3 regions of the Rhizobium sp. BK491 genome follow, and region 1 is predicted to be linked to each of the others. Evidence: predicted binding sites of a transcription regulator. Region 1 holds the regulator's gene; each other region holds the start of a gene.
The links. Region 1 encodes LexA, which represses DNA repair genes until DNA is damaged. Its sites were predicted from a motif close to TGTTCNNNNTGTGTTCNG; they were not measured.

Region 1 (4,600 bases):
TCCTATTTCAACGGCATCGGCGCGAATGGCTTTGCCTACGGAACGCCGGAATTATTATCGCCATCCGGTGACAATGTTGCCGGCTCGCTACTGGATGCGGCCGATATCTGGCTCGCTGGCCTGCGCAACAGCATAGGCGACCGCATCAGGCAAACCTTGCCCGGAGATACCGGCGCCTTTGCAGCAGCGCTTGTCACCGATGAGAGACGTGCGATCTCGAAGGATACGACCGAGGCTCTGAGAATTGCCGGCCTGACCCACATCATCGCAATTTCCGGTCTCAACATGGCGTTGTCGGCTGGCATCTTCTATGTCGGTCTGCGCTATTTGTTCAGCCTGTTTCCCGGCGTCGTCCAGGCTTGGCCGACGAAGAAGTTCGCAGCCTTCGGCGCGCTTCTAACGGTAACGGCCTATTACCTCATTTCCGGATTCGGCGTCTCCGCCGAACGCGCCTTCATCATGATGGCGATCATGCTGGTGGCCGTACTTTTCGACAGGCCATCCATCAGCTTGCGCAATGTGGCGCTCTCAGCCATCGTCATCCTAGTCTTGTCACCGTCTCAGGTACTCGGTCCGAGTTTCCAGATGTCTTACGCCGCTACGCTGGCGCTGGTATCAGGCTATTCGCTCTGGAAACGACGGCGGCATCGCGAAAACATCCTGCCGCGCATCCGTCTGTTAAGTCCGCTACTGTTCGTCACGCGCTTCTTTGGAGGTGTGATGTCGACCTCGTTCATCGGCGGTGCGTCGACGGCCATTTTCTCGATCGAGCATTTTCACCGGTTGGCGACATATGGACTTGCTGCCAATCTTGCGGCCATGCCCGTCGTCTCTTTCATCGTCATGCCCTTCGGTATGATGGCGATGCTGCTGATGCCTTTCGGAATCGATGGACCGTTCTGGAAAGTCACCGGTGAGGGACTGGAGCTTGTGATCGCTATTGCAAAAACGGTGGCTGGGTGGGGAGGTGACATTACCTTTGGCCGCCAGCCCGGCTGGCTGATGCCGACTTTCATCGCCGGCTTCCTGATCATGAGCATGCTGCGGACCCGGCTTCGCCATCTGGGCCTGTTGCTGCTGCTGTCATCTGTCGGTGTAGCCGCGTTCGGCTCTGGTGTGCCGAAGCCGGATCTGATGATCTCGGAAGATGGCATTCTGGTTGCCTTGCGCCAGGACGATATCCTCGCCACCAATCGCGAGAGACCGCAGGCCTTCATCTTCGAGCAATGGCAGAAAGCGCTGGTCGCGGCCGAACATCAACCGCCGACCATGCTTCCGACCGATAGCCGGCTTCCGCAGATCAGCAAGACGGATCGGCATAAGCGATTAAGCAATGCCGAGCAGAAGGCGGTCCGCACAGCAATGGAAGAAGCTTTGGACCGCACCATGCAAGGCAGCTTTGCTTGTCAGAAGGGAGCATGGTGTGTCGCCATGCTCGAAAACGGCGCGATATTGGTCACCATCGAGAACGCAGCCTATCTGCCCACGGCTTGCGACACCGGGAATATTATCGTGACGCCAATCCGGCTGCGGCTGGACCATTGCCGCTCCGGAGCAACGCTCATAACCGGTGCGACATTGCGCAAAACCGGCTCCATCGAAATGGTGCTTACCTCAGACAAACCCATTATATCCGCCGCATTCAACAACCCGCAGCGCCCATGGACCAGGCATCGAACTTATGATTGGCGCACCGGCAAATTTAACGCGCCAATTGCAAAGGCACCACCAGTTCTGGACAATTCACCGGTCAGTGATAGCGACGAATAAGGCCGACGAGCTTGCCCTGAACCTTGACGCGATCCGGCCCGAAGATGCGGGTTTCATAGGCTGGGTTCGCGGCTTCCAGCGCGATGGAGGCACCCTTGCGACGGAAGCGCTTCAAGGTAGCTTCTTCATCGTCGACGAGTGCAACGACGATATCGCCGGGATTGGCCGTGGTCGAATTGCGGATAATGACCGTATCGCCGTCGAAAATTCCGGCGTCGATCATCGAATCTCCTCGAACTTCAAGCGCATAATGTTCGCCGGAGCCGAGCATGTCGGCGGGAACGGTAATGTCGTGCGTATTGTTCTGGATGGCGGAGATCGGAACGCCGGCTGCGATGCGACCCATCACGGGTACGGACGCCGAGCCGTTGTGATCGTCATTTGCCACTTTCGACGGAGCGGGCGGGGCAACGGGCTGTGGCTTGCCGAGGCTGCCCTCGATGACGCTGGGCGAAAAACCGCGGCGCTGTTGCAGGCTCGGATTATAGGCGTCGGGAAGCTTGATGACTTCGAGCGCTCTGGCCCGGTTCGGCAGCCTGCGGATGAAACCTCGCTCCTCCAGCGCCGTGATCAGGCGGTGAATGCCGGATTTGGATGCCAAATCCAGTGCATCCTTCATCTCGTCGAAGGATGGCGGAACACCGGATTCCTTCATGCGTTCGTGAATGAAGAGAAGCAGTTCCTGCTGCTTGCGCGTCAACATCGTCTTGGAACCCCAGAATCAAGAAAAGCCGTGAAACAAATCCAGAACGGACACTATATGTTCCATATGTGTTCCGCAAGTGCTTAAATTTCGGTAAAGCCTTGTGGGGCCAGTTAAATAATTACCATTTGCGAATAGATCGGATCGGAACATCGAGGCGCCATATCTGCGTTAACCCATGGAAAAATATGAGAAATGCCGCTCTGTTCGCTCCCAGGGCCTTGTCGTTCAGTCCGTGCGCCCAGCATTTGGATCAAAGTGCCACACTACTGCATAAGCCGGCTATGGGAGAGAATCAGCAATCACGTTTGCGAGATCGCCTTCAATCCATGTCGTGTGCTTCGGGATGTTCCGTCCTTCCATCTTGAATTGCTTGGGGGATGGGCGCAAATCTGCTTCCGCAAGCAAACAGGAGAAGCCATGATTTCGTCTCCGCATCCGCTGGATCATCTCGTGCTGCCGACCGTCAATATCGCTCTGGCGCGCGAACGCCTCGGCAAGCTCGGTTTCACGGTGGCTCCAGATGCGCGCCATCCCTTTGGCACTCAGAATGCCTGCGTCTTCCTTGCCGATAAAACCTATCTCGAACCTCTGGGCGTCGCATCTCCGGAGCAATGCGAGAAGAGCATCGTGGATGGCAATGTTTTCGTCGCGCGCGATCAGGCTTATCGTTTCCGGGTGGGGGATGATGGCTTCTCGGCCGTGGTATTCGGTACGGATGATGCGGTGGCGGATGACAAGCGTTTCAACGCGGCGGCGATTTCGGCGGGGCGAATGCTGGATTTCTCCCGTCCGATGAAGATGCCGGATGGAACCGAAACCACGGCAGGCTTTCGTCTTGCCTTTGCCGCCGATCTGCGCGCGCCGGATTTTCTCGCTTTCTGCTGTCAGCGCATCAATCCGCTGCCGGCTGATCGCAGCGCGCTCGAGCGTCACGAGAACGGCGTGACTGGTATCGCGCGGGTAGCGCTTTGCGCGCCGAAGCCGGCGGTCTATCGCGGTTTCTTCGAAGAGGTTGTCGGCGCCCCACGCATTATGGAGCATTCCTTTGGCCTGACAATCAGGACTGCCAATGCCGATCTGGAGATTTTGACGCCCGAAGGAATGGAGGCATTCTATGATCTGCCTGTTCGCACGAATGATCCGGGGCTCAGGGCGCGGGCAATCCTTTTCAAAACGCGCGATCTTTCCGTGACATCGTCGCATTTCACTGCTAACGGCGTCACCTATACGCGTAAGAACAATCGTCTATTGGCGAGGTTGGCGCCCGGTCAGGGCGCATTGTTCGCCTTTGAGGAGATAAAATGAGCACAAATTCCGAAGTCACCGTCGGCGAGGGTGCCTCCAAGGTCCTTTTTTCCAATACTGCAAAGCTGTCGCTGATCGCCGGTCCCTGCCAGATGGAAAGCCGCGACCATGCTTTCATGGTTGCCGGCGTTTTGAAGGAACTTTGCGGCAAGCTGGGCATCGGCCTCGTCTACAAGTCCTCCTTCGACAAGGCCAACCGCACTTCGCTGTCCGGCAAGAGGGGCATCGGCCTGGAAAAGGCGCTGGAGGTTTTTGAAGACCTGAAGAAGGAATATGGCTTCCCGGTCCTGACCGACATCCACACGGAAGAGCAGTGCGCCATCGTTTCCAAGACGGTCGATATCCTGCAGATCCCGGCTTTCCTGTCGCGCCAGACAGACCTTTTGGTTGCCGCTGCCAAGACCGGCCGCGTGGTCAACGTCAAGAAAGGCCAGTTCCTGGCGCCATGGGATATGAAGAACGTGCTTGCCAAGCTGAACGAAAGCGGCAATCCGAATATTCTTCTTTGCGAGCGCGGCGCCTCCTTTGGCTACAATACGCTTGTTTCCGACATGCGCTCGCTGCCGATCATGGCGGCGATGGGCGCGCCCGTCATCTTCGACGCGACCCATTCCGTGCAGCAGCCAGGCGGACAGGGCGGTTCGACCGGCGGCGATCGCCGGTTCGTCGAGACACTGGCGCGCGCCGCCGTCGCCGTCGGTGTCGCAGGCGTTTTTGTCGAGACGCATGAGGATCCGGACAATGCACCGTCAGATGGCCCGAACATGGTCTATCTGAAGGATATGCCGCGGCTTCTGGAGAAGCTGCTGGCCTTCGACG
Region 2 (4,600 bases), on a different contig from region 1:
CGGAAAAGCACCGCCTGCTGCTTGAGCCTTGCACCGCCCTCGCGATTTTCCAGTATTTGATCGGCGATGTAGCGCGCCTGATCGGCCTCGTCGCGCACCGTTACCAGCCGCGGCCGCTCGGCGCTCTGCCGCTCGGTGCGCAGGTTCTTGGTGAAGCGCTCGGACGCAAGATCGATCACGGCGTTAGCTGCAGCTAGGATCGGCTGGGTCGAGCGGTAATTTCGGTCGAGCGTCACGATGTCGGCCGATGGCGTGAAAGCCTTGGGGAAATCGAGAATGTTGCGCACGGTTGCGGCACGGAAAGAATAGATCGATTGCGCATCGTCGCCGACGACGGTCAATCCCCGGCCATCCGGCTTCAGGGCGAGCAGGATGGAGGACTGCAGCCTGTTGGTGTCCTGATATTCGTCGACAAGCACATGATCGAAGCGGCTGCCGATATCCTCGGCGATCAGCGGCTCCTGCAGCATATGCGCCCAGTAAAGCAGCAGGTCGTCGTAATCGAGTACGTTCTGCACCTGCTTTGCCTCGACATAACAGGCGAAAAGATCGCGCAGCTGCTGCTCCCACATGGTGCACCATGGGAAGAAGTCGCGCAACACGCCGTCGAGCGGCGCTTCGGCATTGACGGAGCGCGAATATATAGCAAGGCAGGTCGCCTTGGTCGGGAAGCGGTTCTCCGTCTTGGAAAAACCGAGGTCATGACGCGCCAGATTCATGAGGTCGGCACTGTCTTCGCGGTCGTGGATCGTGAACGCCGGGTCTATGCCGATCTGTTCTGCATAATCCCGGAGCAGGCGCGCGCCGATACCATGGAACGTACCGGTCCAGGCAAGTGCATCGGCGGTGATGCCGGCATTCGCTCCCAGTACCTCGCGGCAGATGCGCTCGACGCGGCGGCCCATTTCGGCGGCGGCGCGGCGCGAAAAGGTCATCAGCAGGATGCGGCGCGGATCGGCACCCCTAACAATCAGATGCGCGACGCGATGCGCAAGCGTATTCGTCTTGCCGGAGCCGGCTCCGGCGATGACCAGCAGAGGCCCGGCAATATGACCGTCGCCTACAGTCGTGCCGTGTTCCACCGCCAGCCGTTGCTCCGGGTTCAGCTTTTCCAGATAGGCGGCGGTCATTAACTCTCCTGACTACCTCCGGCGGCCGGCGCGGAGCGCGATATGCGGCGAATCGCAAACGCGAAGATATAGGAACGTTCTATGGATGTTCCGAATCGCTAAAGCCTGTCAAGATTAGCAGGGCTCGCACGCGGATGTGACCTCTGGCGCAAGAATCTTATCGGGATTTGCATTCGCCCGGCTCGAAAAGGATCTTCTTCGTGCTTATGTATCATTTCGGCGCAGCATTTTGAGTTTTTGGGGCTTCGTAATGCGTAGAATGAAGGTTTCAAAACATGAACGAAACGATTGCCACCGGGCTGCGTCTGCCTAGCGGCCTCGTGGCCTTGCCGGACGGCCGCCTCGCGGTCGCAGAAATGGATGCCAGTCGCCGCTGTCTGAAACTTTTCGACGCAAGCGGCGTACCGCAGGAACTTTGCCGGGTCGGCGGCTGGCCGATGGGGATTGCGGCGGATGGTGACGGATGTTTCTGGGTTGCCAATGGCCCGGAGAATTCCCTTGTCAGATTGTCGGCGCAAGGCCGCGTCCTGCAGGTCATTGAAGGCAGCGCCGATGGTCCGTTTCTCCATCCGAATGCACTCGCTTTCGGACCTGACGGCCTGCTTTATATGATCGATTCCGGTATCCGCCTTGCCAATCTTCTCGAAGGCGGCCACATCCATCCCGATTTCTTCAAGGCGGCTTATAATGGCTGCGTCTATCAGATCGATCCGTCGGAGGGCCGGGTCATCCGGGTCCTGGCAGCCGGCTTGCTCTTTGCGAGCGGTATTGCCTTCGGTACCGACGGATTGCTCTACTATAGCGAAACGCTGACCGGAAAAATCTATCGGCAAGTCGTGGGCGGCAGGCAGGAAATGTTTGTCCAGTCGATGACATCCCCTGCCGTCAATGCGCTGCGCGGACCGGCAGGCCTCGCTTTTGATCGCAGTGGCATGCTGTATTGTGCCATGTACGGCCTGGGTGAAATTTCCATGGTGGACACCGAGGGAAAAATGGCCGGCCATATCCGCACCGACGGCACAAGGCCGGCCAATATCGCCTTCACCGTGGACGGCAAGCATCTGCTCGTCAGCGAGCAGGAAAACGGAGTTGTAGAAAAGATTACGGCCCCGCGTCCGGGCTTGCCTTTGCATATGCCGCCGATTTCGTAAGCGGCTGGAGGACATGCCCGGAAGCCGGGCATGTCCTCTTTTCATGTGTTAAGCAGCAGGAATCTGCTTGTTGTCCTTACCGGACTTGCCGACTGCCGACGCCGTGTCATTGGCGACCGGCTTGGCATGACGGCGACGCCAGTCGCCGAGGAACAGCAGGATCGGCGCCGCGATGAAGACCGATGAGGCGCCGGCGACGAGGATGCCGAACACCATCGGGATCGCGAAGCTGGAGACGGCGCTGCCGCCCCAGATCGCCATCGGCACCAGCGCCAGGAAGGCGGTGGCATTGGTATAGAGGCTTCGCGCCAGGGTCTCGTTGATCGACTTGTCGATGATGTCGCGCAGCGGCATCGACTTGTAGAGCCGCATGTTTTCACGCATGCGGTCATAGACCACGACCTTGTCGTTCACCGAATATCCCACAAGCGTCAGGATCGCGGCGATGGCCGTCAGGTTGAAATCGAGGCCGGTAATCGCGAAGAAGCCGATCGCCTTGGTCACATCGAGCACCAGCGTGACGATGGCGCCGACCGCGAACGGCCATTCGAACCGCACCCAGATATAGACGAGCATCGCCAGGCTGGCGATTACGACCGACAGGATGCCGGCCCAGGCAAGCTCGCCCGAGACCTTTGGACCGATGACATCGGTGCCTTCGATGGTCGCGCTTGGGTCGATCTTGACGATTTCGGCCTTGAGCTTGGTCACAGCTGCCGTCTGCGCCTCTTCGCCGCCGTCCTGGCGCTGAGCGCGGACAAGGAGGCTATTGTTGTCGCCGAAGGACTGCAGTGCGATTTCGCCGAGGCCGAGCGTGTTCAAGCCCTCGCGGAACGTAGACAGATCGGCTGCGTCCTTGGTCTTGACCGACATCTGGATGCCGCCGCGGAAATCAACGCCGTAGTTGAGGCCCGGATGGATGAACAGAACCACCGAGGCGATCGACAGGATCGCCGAGACGGTGACGCCGAAGAAGCGGGCCTTCATGAACTGGATGTGCTTGTCATAGGGGCTGAAGGGGATCAGCGGTCTGATGTTGATCACCTTCAGCTTGCGGCCACGGGTGATGGCGATCATCACGACGCGCACGAAGGCGACGGAGGTGAACATCGAGATAATGAGACCGAGACCCATGGTCACGGCAAAGCCGCGAACGGGGCCGGAGCCGAAGTAGAACAGGATCGCGGCGGCGATGAGGGCTGTCATGTTGCCGTCGATGATCGTCGAATAGGCCTTCTTAAAGCCATTGTCGATGGCGGCGAAGGCGCCGCGGCCCTTGCGGGTTTCTTCGCGGATGCGCTCGTTGATGAGAACGTTGGCATCAACCGCAAGGCCGATGCCAAGGACGATACCGGCGATGCCGGGCAGCGTCAGCGTGGCGCCGACAAGCGTCAGGGCTGAGAAGGTCAGGACCGTGTGGATGAGCAGCGCGACATTGGCGAGAATGCCCCAGGCGCCATAGAGCACGAAGATGAAGGCGGCAACCAGGACGAAGCCGACGAGGCCGCTATAGATGCCCTTCTGGATCGCGTCGCTACCGAGATCGGCGCCGACGGTGCGTTCTTCGATGACGGTGAGCTTGGCGGGCAGAGCGCCGGCGCGCAGCAGGGCTGCAAGCGTGGTGGCGCTGTCTGCGGTGAAGTTGCCGGAGATCTGGCCTGAACCGCCGGTGATCGGCTCGCGGATATTCGGTGCGCTCAGCACCTTGTTGTCGAGAACGATTGCGAAGGGCTTGCCGACATTTTCGCGGGTGATTTCGGCAAAACGGTTGGCGCCGGCGCTGTCGAAGCGGAAGGTGACGAGCGGCTCGTGCGTGTTCGGATCGAAGCTGACGCGGGCGTCCGTCAGACGGTCGCCGGACAGTTCGATGCGGTCGAGAACCGGATAGCTGGTGCCCCGCTCGTCCTTCATGATGGTGACGCCGGGAGGCGGATTGTTTGGATCGGCATTATCGGCGAGCAGATGGAAGGACATCTTGGCGGTCGAACCGAGAAGCTCGCGCAGATGCGAGGGATCCTGCGCACCCGGAAGCTGGACGAGAACTCGGTTCGGTCCGACGCGCTGAATGGTCGGCTCGGCAACGCCCACCTGGTCGACGCGCTTGCGGATGACTTCAAGGCTCTGCTGGACGGCGGAATCGACGTTGGCCGAAATACCTGCCTGCGAGAAGGACATCGCGATCGTCGCGCCATTCGGCGTGATGTTGAGATCGGACTGACCGGCTGAGAGGCCGGATGTGATCGTATTGGCAAGCGTGCGCAGTTGCGTGACTGCATCGCTGCTCTGCGAGGGATCAGTGAGCGTCACGACGATCTGATC
Region 3 (4,600 bases), on a different contig from region 1:
TACGCGGCTTCAACGAGGCCTATCGCCGTCTCGTCGGCGTCGATCTCGATGCCCTTCCGCCTGAAGACCGGAACTGCATCTATCTGTCCCTCGTCAATCCTGCCTGGCGTGCAAGCCAGGCCGATCCCGACGAGATGCTGGCCAATATGGCAGCGCTGTTTCGTGCCTCCATGGCCGAGCATCTCGATGATCCGAGCTGGGAGCGGCAATTGGAACGCTATATGAGCGCTTCCGATCAGTTCCGCATCGTATGGGATCGCTATCAGCTCAAGGGCATCGAGAATACCGTGAAGCGTTTTCGGCTGGCGGATGGCACGGTCCTGCCGCTGCAATCCAACAATTGGTGGGCAAGCCCCAGCAATGACGACCGCATGATCGTCTATACACCCGTCGACGAAGCCGGGGCGGAGAAGCTGAACGCGATGATGAAGCGCAAGCGGTCTTGCTGAGCGGCGTTGCCGGTAGATCGTGAAGGGGGAACCCGATGCGTGATCAGGTGCCCGCGACGGCGCGTCCTGTCCTGGCTGAGCCTCAATCGGCTCTACGGTCCCTCGGCCAAGGGAATGCCGAGCGCGGCCAGATGGCGGATGGGAGGTTATCACCTCTCAGATGCCGAGATCGAGCTGAGGCTGTGATCTCCCATCGTCGGCCTCTTCGTTCGTCAAAGAAGAAAGCGTAATGCCAAGCAGCCGGATCGGCCGGGCAAACGGGTGAACGGTTGCCAGAAGCGCCGAGGCTGTCTCAAGAACGGCGCCGCCGTCTGCGACCGGCAAGGAGCTTGTCCGACTGCGTGTCGCCTGGGTAAAGTCCGAATATTTGATCTTCACGGTCACCGTCTTGGCGCTGAAACCGCCTGTTTCGCAGTAGCGCCAGACCTTCTGTGCTAAGGGCCTCAACTCCGCCGTCGCCAGCTCGAGATCGTCGATATCCTCGGCGAACGTATCTTCCGCGCCAATGGATTTGCGGATCCGGTCGGGCTTTACCTGGCGCTCGTCGATGCCGCGGGCGATACCGTAGAAATATGGGCCTGCCTTTCCGAAATGCTCCTGCAGGAAGGCGAGGGATTTCGACTTCAGGTCTAGCCCTGTTTCGATGCCGAGTTTGTGCATCCGCTCGGCGGTCGCTGGTCCGACGCCATGGAATTTCTTGACGGGAAGCGTTTCGACGAAGGCCGGCCCGTTCTTCGGCGTAATGACAGCCTGACCATTGGGCTTATTGAGGTCACTTGCCATCTTGGCGAGGAACTTGTTGTAGGAAATGCCGGCAGAAGCATTGAGACCAGTGACCTGCTTGATCTTGGTCCGGATCTCCAGCGCGATCTCGGTGGCGATCTCCATGCCCTTGTGGTTCTGGGTGACGTCGAGATAGGCCTCGTCGAGCGAGAGCGGCTCGATCATCGAAGTATATTCGGCGAAGATTTCGCGGATCTGCTGCGACACTGCCCTGTAGACGTCAAAGCGCGGCGGCACGAAAATCAGGTCCGGGCATTTGCGCTTCGCCGTGATCGAAGGCATCGCCGAGTGAACCCCGAAGGCGCGGGCCTCGTAGCTTGCGGCTGCGACCACGCCGCGCGCCGCAGACCCGCCGACCGCAAGCGGCTTGCCGCGCAGCTCGGGATTGTCTCGCTGTTCGACCGACGCATAGAATGCGTCCATATCGACATGGATGATCTTCCGAACAGGGTTTGTGTTGGTGTCGTTCATGACGATCTCGGTCATCATGCTGCAGGTTCAAGCATGGACTCTTCAATTATAGAATCTGAAACAAATACAGAACATATCATCCCTGATCACGATATCAAACCGGCTCCGTTGTCGTACCGGAGAGATGCGGGAAAATCGCTCTGTGACAGTCATTCGCAAGTGCCACCTTGGAGATGCCTTCGAGGCTTCTTATCTCTTGTCTATCCCCCAATACGGAGCCTCAAGATGGGCCAAATCGCAACCGAACCCCTTTCCGACCTGCCGATGGAAATCCTTCCGCCCGAGCATGACGAGGAATCTCGATCTAACGGAACCGCGTGCCTATGCTGCCGAAGGCACCGATCGGCACGGAAGATGGATGAGGACGGCTGCGGCATATGTGACGAATGCCTGGCGCCATGACGAACGATGCGCTGCTGGCGTCCGAATTGTCGGACTTCGAACATGCGCTTGCGAAGCTGTCTGATGGCTATTCGGAGGGTCGCTTCCAAGATCGCCCCTGGGGTGTGACGGTCAAGCGATCGCCTGAGGGGAAGCGAGTTTGGCTCTATGGCGAGGAGCTTGGCGGGACCGATGTCGTCAGCTTCAATCTCTATGTGCTCTCCGGAGCCAGCCTCACCCTCAAGCCTTGCGAAATGTCCTCGTCGAAAGTCGTGGATTTCGTGCTGGGTTTCAGGCCAGCTCAAACGCAGCCGGTATAAGCCCCCTTTGCTTCAGCGGGTCGACAGCGGCGGCGGAGGCGGCTGCGTGGTTGAGCCGGGACCGAGCGAGCGCTGGACCATCACGGTATCGGCCCAGCGGCCGTAACGATAGGCAACCGCCGGCAGCAGGCCGACGCGAACGAAGCCGAAGCGCTCGTGCAAGGCCAGCGACGCCGCGTTGTCGGCATCGATATAGCCGATCATCTGCCGGAAACCGGCCGCGGCACAGGCGTCGATCAGTCCGCGCATGAGCAGGCTCCCGACGCCTTGGCCAACATGGTCGTGATGCACATAGATCGAATGCTTGACGGTATAGCGATAGGCCGGACGCTTGCGGAACAGCACCACATAGGCATAGCCGACGACCTTCTCACCCTCGATCGCAACGACATGCGGGAAGCGTTTGTCCTTCAAATTCTTGCGCCGTTCGCGCAGATCGTCCGGCTGCGGCGTATCGCTATCATCAACTCCGGCCTCGACGCCGCGGTGAATATGGCGGCGATAGATTGCCAGCATGGCATCGACGTCGCTCTCCCGGGACGGGCGAACGATGATTGTTTTATCCTGCTTCATGTCCGAACCTGAATTCCAAGCCTATTCCGCGACGACGTAGGTATAGAGCCGGATTTTGCCGGCTGCATCAATCTCGCGATAGAGGCCTTGAATCTCCACCTCGAAACCGGGGAAGGTGTTGAAGCAGGTTTCAAACATCTTGAGATAGTCGATCATGGGCTTTGCCTGCTCCGTCAGGCGCTCGCCCGGCACGATGGTCGCAATCCCCGGAGGATAGACGACGAAGGGCGTCGTTGCGATGCGGCCGGCAATGGCGTCGATCGGCAGATAGTCGACATCGTTGCGAACAAGGCAACGTGCGGCATCGTGCGGCGACATGGCGATCGGCGGCAGGTGTTCGGCGGAAAACTGCTTTGTCTGCAGCGCGCTGACATCGGCCTGGCGGAAGAAATTGTGCATCTCAGCGCAAAGATCGCGCAGGCGCACGCCCGCATAACGGCCCGGACGGCGGCGATAGAATTCCGGAATTGCCTCTTCCAGCAGCGCATTGTCGTCATGAAGCTTCTTGAAGGCGACAAGGCCGCTGATCAACGTACCGGCCTTGCTGGCTTCGACACCGGGGGTGAGGAGGAAGAGCAGCGAATTGAGATCGTTCTTTTCCGCGACGATACGGTTTTCACGCAGATATTGCGCGACCACCGGCGCCGGTATGCCGTGTTCCGTGTATTTCCCCGTCCGACGATCAAAGCCCGGTGTCAGCAGGGTAAGCTTGTTCGGGTCCGTCATGGCAAAACCCGGTTCCATGCCGGAAAAGCCGTGCCATGCCGCATCGGGCGTCAAGTGCCAGAAGGCGGGATTGGTGGCGAGTTGGTCGGTCGCGACGCTTTCCCACGACACGTCATGCACTGCGCCTGGGCTCGATACATCCGGGATCGCAACGCGGTCTGGCACGAAAGGCTCGAAGAACCAACGGCGTTCGGGACGATGCTCCTTCTCCTCGAATTCGCGACGCACGGCGCGGATTTTCTTGCGCAGCTCGATGCCGAGGCGGATCGTGTCGTCCCAAAGCACTTCGCCCGAGCGGCCCTTCATCATTTGCGCGCCGACGTCGAGCGAGGCAAACAGCGGATAGAAGGGCGATGTCGAGGCGTGCTGCATGAAGCTTTCGTTGAAGCGTCGGTGCTCCACGCGGCGCTTCTGGCCGGTGATGTGCCTATCCTTCATGTGGATCTGGGAAGCCTGTGAGAAGCTTGCCAGCTGCTTATGGGTGGATTGCGTGGCGATGATGCCCGGCGCATCCGGGCCGAGGTCGGAAAGACCCATGGCAAAGCGCCCGGCATAAAGCGGATGGAACTTCATGAAGCCGGCCCAGGCCTCGTCGAAAAGGATGTAATCGCAGAGATGGCCAATCCGTTTGAGAATCATCTCGGCATTGTGGATGGTGCCGTCATAGGTGCACTGTTCCACGACCGCGACGCGGAACGGGCGAGGCTTCTTGTAGGCCTCCGGATCTTTCACCAGCGGATGGGTGCGGATGCGCTCGCGCAGCGCGTCCTCGTCCATTTCAGCGAAATCCATGGGACCGATCAGGCCATAAAGATTGCGTCTGGTCGGCAAATAGACCGGAATGCCGCCCGAGATCATCAGGGCGCCGTGATGGGCGGCCTTGTGATTGTTGCGATC

Region 2: the regulator LexA is predicted to act here: its motif matches at 1,206-1,223, upstream of FHX05_RS10185 (ATP-dependent helicase).
Region 3: the regulator LexA is predicted to act here: its motif matches at 1,760-1,777, upstream of dinB (DNA polymerase IV).

The regions. Positions count from the first base shown of each region.
Region 1 is NZ_JACIAR010000001.1:188,491-193,090, forward strand. Features, by position in the region: gene FHX05_RS01040 (ComEC/Rec2 family competence protein) at 1-1,770, shown strand, start outside; gene lexA (transcriptional repressor LexA) at 1,751-2,473, opposite strand; gene FHX05_RS01050 (VOC family protein) at 2,894-3,781, shown strand; gene kdsA (3-deoxy-8-phosphooctulonate synthase) at 3,778-4,600, shown strand, end outside.
Region 2 is NZ_JACIAR010000002.1:473,006-477,605, forward strand. Features, by position in the region: gene FHX05_RS10185 (ATP-dependent helicase) at 1-1,130, opposite strand, end outside; gene FHX05_RS10190 (SMP-30/gluconolactonase/LRE family protein) at 1,406-2,281, shown strand; gene secD (protein translocase subunit SecD) at 2,330-4,600, opposite strand, start outside.
Region 3 is NZ_JACIAR010000003.1:42,342-46,941, forward strand. Features, by position in the region: gene FHX05_RS14645 (helix-turn-helix transcriptional regulator) at 1-449, shown strand, start outside; gene dinB (DNA polymerase IV) at 606-1,721, opposite strand; gene FHX05_RS14655 (hypothetical protein) at 2,090-2,404, shown strand; gene FHX05_RS14660 (GNAT family N-acetyltransferase) at 2,417-2,977, opposite strand; gene FHX05_RS14665 (Orn/Lys/Arg decarboxylase N-terminal domain-containing protein) at 2,999-4,600, opposite strand, start outside.